Aliidongia dinghuensis: one gene and its partner. The protein of the gene in region 2 interacts with the protein of the main gene of each other region in a pairwise test. Links are inferred from orthologs where the notes say so. Each region holds a gene or a part of one and is shown on either strand. Other genes may lie near its edges.

What was found.
Region 1: the proteins of parE (region 2) and dhaK interact in binary tests that used the Escherichia coli proteins (3 or more experiments, as listed by UniProt). The link is inferred for Aliidongia dinghuensis from one-to-one orthologs.

The regions. Positions count from the first base shown.
Region 1 is NZ_BMJQ01000025.1:61,493-64,375, reverse strand. What follows is about bases 46-2,855. They hold dhaK (dihydroxyacetone kinase subunit DhaK), read right to left. Parts: upstream 2,039-2,855; coding sequence 1,052-2,038; downstream 46-1,051. Other genes in these bases: IEY58_RS31315 (phosphoenolpyruvate--protein phosphotransferase), read right to left, coding at 2,487-2,855; IEY58_RS31320 (hypothetical protein), read right to left, coding at 2,080-2,490; IEY58_RS31330 (hypothetical protein), read left to right, coding at 505-756; IEY58_RS31335 (hypothetical protein), read right to left, coding at 46-226. In the rest of the region: more of IEY58_RS31335, read right to left, coding at 1-45; more of IEY58_RS31315, read right to left, coding at 2,856-2,883. UniProt on the Escherichia coli protein: Dihydroxyacetone binding subunit of the dihydroxyacetone kinase, which is responsible for the phosphoenolpyruvate (PEP)-dependent phosphorylation of dihydroxyacetone via a phosphoryl group transfer from DhaL-ATP.
Region 2 is NZ_BMJQ01000017.1:81,215-84,159, reverse strand. Bases 23-2,894 are described here. They hold parE (DNA topoisomerase IV subunit B), read right to left. Parts: upstream 2,498-2,894; coding sequence 548-2,497; downstream 23-547. Other genes in these bases: IEY58_RS27100 (acyl-CoA thioesterase), read left to right, coding at 2,572-2,894; IEY58_RS27110 (HAD-IA family hydrolase), read right to left, coding at 23-536. Also shown: more of IEY58_RS27110, read right to left, coding at 1-22; more of IEY58_RS27100, read left to right, coding at 2,895-2,945. UniProt on the Escherichia coli protein: Topoisomerase IV is essential for chromosome segregation; it is the principal protein responsible for decatenating newly replicated chromosomes. It relaxes supercoiled DNA.

The sequences.
Region 1 (2,883 bases), on a different replicon or contig from region 2:
GACCGACGAAGCTCGGATTCGTGTCCGACGCGGGCGGTCCGAAATAGCTGAGGCCAATGGTGGTGCCGACCGACGCGGGTGCCGGAAAGACGGTGCAGCCCGGACCATTGCTGGCCCGCGGCCCCTCTCCGGGACCATCCTTCGCGAATGCTGGAGACAATGTCGCAATGACGAGACTGAGCGCTCCAACGCTCGTCATGAGACGCTTGAGGAGACTGTTCGGCATTTCCCTATCCTTGTTATGCCAGACGCGTGGCGCGCCATTCCAATGTTCGTGATACGGAGAATGCAGGTGCGGTCGTAGCCGGGTATTCGCTTCGAAATTGGCATGAATTGCAAAGCAATGCTTTCTGAAATATTGGCGATCACCAATATTTTATTATAGAAATATGAGTGATCACTAATATTTGATGGGAGATGGATTCACGGATTGAGGGGATCGCGACGCGAAGCCACTCAATCCGATCCGTCAAATGCCGGGACTAAACAGGAATTTTCGCTGACATGTTCTCGCTGACCGAGATAACCCTCAGCGCGTTCGCTGGTCAGCGGATTGCGATGTCCAAGCGGACCATCCTATTCAGCAGCGTCAGCCGCTCGTCGAAAACTTTCACGAAAGCGAAGTGGAGAAACGCCGAGCTGTCGCTGAAACGCACCTCGCATCTGTTCTGGGCCTCGAATGGGCCAGAACGAACTTCAAACTGGATTAGATCCGCGGGGCGACGTCGCGCAGAAGCGATGCACAACGAGTGCTGATGGGGCTCGGTCGTCCGCCTCTTTTGCGCCTTAGCGCTCCTCCACCGATTGGAAAGCAGCTTGCTCCACCGGGCAGCCCTGGGGCCGGCACACGCCCTCATCGCAGAACCGACAGATCGATCGAGCGTCCGTCTCGCTCCGCGCCAGGCTTGCCAACACCGGCTCCAGCACCTCGGTCAGCGACGTGCGGGCCTTCATGATCGCCCGCGCGTGGGCGAGGCCCGCGCTTCTCAGCCAGAGCGCGACCGCGCGCTGCGGCCTCGGTGCGGGTCGCTTCGTCTTGCCCCTGGCGCCATCACCAGCACAGCGCCGCGGTTTTAACCGGCGCATCCCACAGCCGCATCGTATCGGCGTCGAGAATGCTCACCGTCAGCGAGCAGCCGGCCATGTCCAGGGACGTGACGAGCGAGCCCGTGAGGTATCGCGCCACGACCAGCCCGCGGGCTTGCAGAATGCGCCGGGCGGCGTTGACCATGAGATAGAGCTCCATCGATGGCGTGGCGCCAAAGCCGTTGACGAGCAGAAGACATTCGCGGCCTTCCGAGGGAGCGAGATCAGCCACGATGGATCCGATCATCTCTTCGGCAATGGCGTCCGCGGCTTCGAGGCGGGTGCGTTTGCGGCCGGGCTCGCCGTGGATGCCGACCCCCACTTCCATCTCGTCGTCGCCAAGCTGAAAGGTCGGCTTGCCTGCAGCGGGCACCGTACAGGGCGAGAGCGCCACGCCCATCGATCGGGTGCGCGCGTTCATCGCCCGGCCGAGCTGCTGCAATTCGGCCAACCCCATTGATTGCTCGGCGGCCGCCCCCAGGATCTTCTCCACCACCAGCGTGCCAGCCACACCGCGCCGGCCGGTGGACCAGGTGGAATTCGGCACAGCCACATCATCATCGATCACCACGGTGGCCATTCGATGGTCGCCGGCGATCTCGGCGGCCATTTCGAAGTTCATGACATCGCCTTCGTAGTTCTTGACGATCAGCAGACTGCCGGCGCCCGTGTCGACCGCCTCGATCGCCTCGACGATCTGGTCCGGTGTGGGCGAGGTGAACACCTGGCCCGGGCAGGCGGCATCGAGCATGCCGCGGCCGACAAAGCCACTGTGCAGCGGCTCGTGGCCTGAGCCGCCACCGGAGATCAGCGCAACCTTGCCGGGGGTCAGTGTGCGGCGGCGGATGAATTTGCGATCTGCTGCCAGCGTCACGATATCGGCGTGTGCCGCCGCGAACCCGTCCAGGCTTTCCGCGAGCATGGTGTCGGCGGCGTTCATCAGCTTCTTCATCGTATTTTCCTCCCTGGCGACCGATTGTTTGTGAGCCGATTTCAGTCGTCTTGCGTGGAGAGCAGCCGGGCCATCTGCCGGGCATACTCGGCCATCATGTCATCCAGCTGCTGATTGCGCTTGGCGCTGCCGAGATCCGGCACGGACAGCGTGATCTCACGGACTTTCGGCTGCGCCTCGGCGGCCTTGCGGCGCTCCGGATGGGCCCGGTCGTACGCCGCCAGGAACGCCGTGCGCTCCGTCATGGAGAAATGGCAGACCTCGAAGATCGTCTCCAGATGCTGCACCGGAATCGGTACGGTGTAGATCGGATTGGTCAGTTGCGAGACAAAGGACCGATTGGTGCCGAGCGCCTTCGCCAGCCTGTGGCGGGTGCCGGAGGGGCGATTGTCGCAGACGATTTGCAATAGGCGCTTATAGTCGGCGACCGGGCTGCTGGAAACGTCGCTCATGGCAGCGTCAGGCGCAGGTCGGTTGCGGCCACGGCCTCTTTGGTACGCTCCAAGGCCGATGGTGCTACCGACAGTGACCGCAACCCGGTTCGCAGCAGGGTCGTCACCAGGGCTGGATCGGCGCCGGCATCGCCGCACAGGCTCACCTCGCGACCGGCCTCCGCGCCGTGCCGGACGATTGCCGCGATGAGCCGCAGCACGGCGGGGTTCCGCGGATTGGCCAGTTCGGCCACGGCCGCAATGTCGCGGCCGGCGGCGGTCACGTACTGGATGAGGTCGTTGGAGCCGATCGAGAAGAATCCGGCGTTGAATTCATCAATTGCAATGGCCGCAGCCGGCACCTCGACCATGATGCCCAACGCCGGCCGGCGCGCCGCGATGCCTTCGGCAGCA
Region 2 (2,945 bases):
CCGAGCGCCGTGGCGGCCGCGACATTCTCGGCGCGGTCGTCGACAAAGACGACGTCTTCCGCCGCGCATTGTTCGAGCGTCAGCACGCGCCGATAGGCCGTCGGATCCGGTTTGACCAGACCGAGCTCGAACGAGAGATAGGCGCAGCGCGCATAGGACAGGATGGGATAATAGGCCGTCACATGGGCCCAGTGCGCCGCGTTCGTGTTGGAGAACAGCACGACCCGATGGCGCGCGGTGAGCGCACGCATGACCGGCTCCATCTCGGGCATGGCGCTGAAATGGCTGCTCCAGAGCACGAGGAAGGCATCGTAGGTCGCGGCGAGCCCATATTCGGCAACAAGCGTGCCGTGGAGGTCGGCGACGCTCATGTGGCCGCTGCCGATGACCTGGTCATGGACGGAGGCGGCCAACTGGGACCGCGCCGCGAACGGATCGGCGCAGCGTGCGGCCAGCCGGTCGTAGAGGATTTCGTTGTCGTGCCGCAACAGCACGCCGCCGACGTCAAGAATGAAGATCGGCGTGCGTGAAGCCATGGCCGGTTCGCTCAAATATCCAGGTCGTGGGCGAATTGGGCATTCTGCTGGATGAAATTATACCGCAACTCCGGCTTGCGGCCCATCAGGCTTTCGACCAGATCGGGAGTGCGCAGATCCTGCTGGCTGACACGCAGCAGGGTGCGGCTTGCCGCATCCATGGTCGTAACCTTGAGATCGGCCGGCGGCATTTCGCCCAGGCCCTTGAAGCGGCTGATCTCGGTCTTCTTGTTCTTGAACGTCGTCTCGAGCAGCTCGTCCTTATGCGCGTCGTCGCGCGCGTAGATGCGCACGTCGCCGGCGGTCAGGCGATAGAGCGGCGGCTGGGCGAGGTAGAGGTGGCCGTTCTCGATCAGGCCGGGCATCTCGCGATAGAAGAAGGTCATCAACAGCGAGGCGATATGGGCGCCGTCCACGTCGGCGTCGGTCATGATGATGACCCGCTCGTAGCGCAGCTTGTCTTCCAGGTAGTGTTTGCCGGTGCCGCAGCCCAAGGCCAGCACCAGGTCGGAAAGTTCCTGGTTCGCCTTGAGCTTGTCGGCGGTGGCGCTCGCCACATTCAGGATCTTGCCGCGCAATGGCAGGATCGCCTGGGTGTCGCGCTGGCGCGCCTGCTTGGCCGAGCCACCGGCGCTGTCGCCCTCGACCAGGAAGATCTCGGTGCCGATCGAGCTGTCGCGCGTGCAGTCGGCGAGCTTGCCGGGCAGGCGCAGCTTGCGCGTGGCACTCTTGCGCGCCATCTCCTTCTGCTGCTTGCGCCGCTGCCGCTCCTCGGCCTTGTCGACGAGCGCCTCGAGCAGCAGCTTGGCCGAGGCCGAATCGTCGGACAGCCAATGGTCGAACCGGTCCTTGACCGCCTGCTCGACCAGCTTCTGCCCCTCGGGCGAGACCAGGCGATCCTTGGTTTGGCCCTGGAACTGCGGGTCGCGCATGAAGAGCGACAGCATGATCGCAGCCCCGCCGACCACGTCTTCGGCCGCGACGATGCCGGCGCGCCGGTTGCCGACCAGCTCGCCATAGGCGCGGAGCGAGCGGGTGAGGGCGGCGCGCAAGCCCAGCTCGTGGGTGCCGCCGTCCGGCGTCGGGATCGTGTTGCAATAATAGGAGGCGAAGCCGTCGCCATCCTCGGGCCAGGCGATCGCCCATTCGACCCGGGCATGGTCGCCGAGTTCGACCTCGCCCACGAACGGCTGCGCCGTCACGGTCGCGCGCTCGGTCAGGGTCGAGCCCAGATAGTCGGCGAGCCCGCCCGGGAAATGCAGCACTTCCTTCTCGGGAATGCCCTCGGGCCGCGGAATGCCCTCGGCGCAGTTCCAGCGCAGCTCGACGCCCTTGAACAGATACGCCTTGGACCGGCACATGCGATAGAGCGTCGCCGGGTTCAGATGATTGCCGGCGCCGAAGATCTCGGCGTCCGGATGGAATGTCACCGTGGTGCCGCGCCGGTTCGCGACCGCGCCCATATTGGCGATCGGCGCCTGTGCGTGGCCGCGGGAATATTCCTGGCGATAGAGCTGCTTGTCGCGCGCGATCTCGACCACCAGCCGATCGGAGAGCGCGTTCACGACCGAGACGCCGACGCCGTGCAGGCCGCCCGAGGTCTTGTAGGCGTCGCCGCCGAACTTGCCGCCCGAATGCAGCATGGTGAGGATGACTTCGAGCGCCGACTTGTCGGGAAAGCGCGGATGCGGGTCGACCGGAATGCCGCGGCCGTTGTCGCGGATGGTCAGCGACAGGTCGGCCGCGAGCTCGATCTCGATGCGGCTTGCATAGCCGGCTACGGCCTCGTCCATGGCGTTGTCGAGCACTTCGGCGGCCAGGTGATGCAACGCCCGCGCATCGGTGCCGCCAATGTACATGCCCGGCCGCCGCCGGACCGGCTCCAGGCCTTCCAGAACCTCGATATCCTTGGCAGAGTAGCCGTCGGACTTGCGTGCGCTCGTGTCGAAGAGATCCACCATGCTCCGCACTATAGGGGCGTTCGGCCTCAAGGCAAGCCGCCCCCGATGCCACGGACCGAAGCCGGAGTATCTCCATGAATCATAACGATTCCATCCCCGAGACGCTGCCGGTCGGCGAGGCGGCGCTCAGCACCATCGCGATGCCGGGTGACGCGAATCCGGCGGGCGATATCTTCGGCGGCTGGCTGCTCTCGCAGATGGACCTGGCGGGCAGCATCCCCGCGACGGAGCGCGCCCAAGGGCGCGTCGCCACCATCGCGATCGAGGCGATAAAGTTTCATCGCGCGGTCCTGGTCGGCGACCGGGTGCGCTGCTATGCCGAGGTCACGCGTGTCGGGCGGACTTCACTGACCGTCAGGATCGAAACCTGGGTTTCCCGGCTCGGCGTGCCGGGCATGATGAAGGTGACCGAAGGCGTGTTCACCTATGTCGCGATCGACGGCAACCG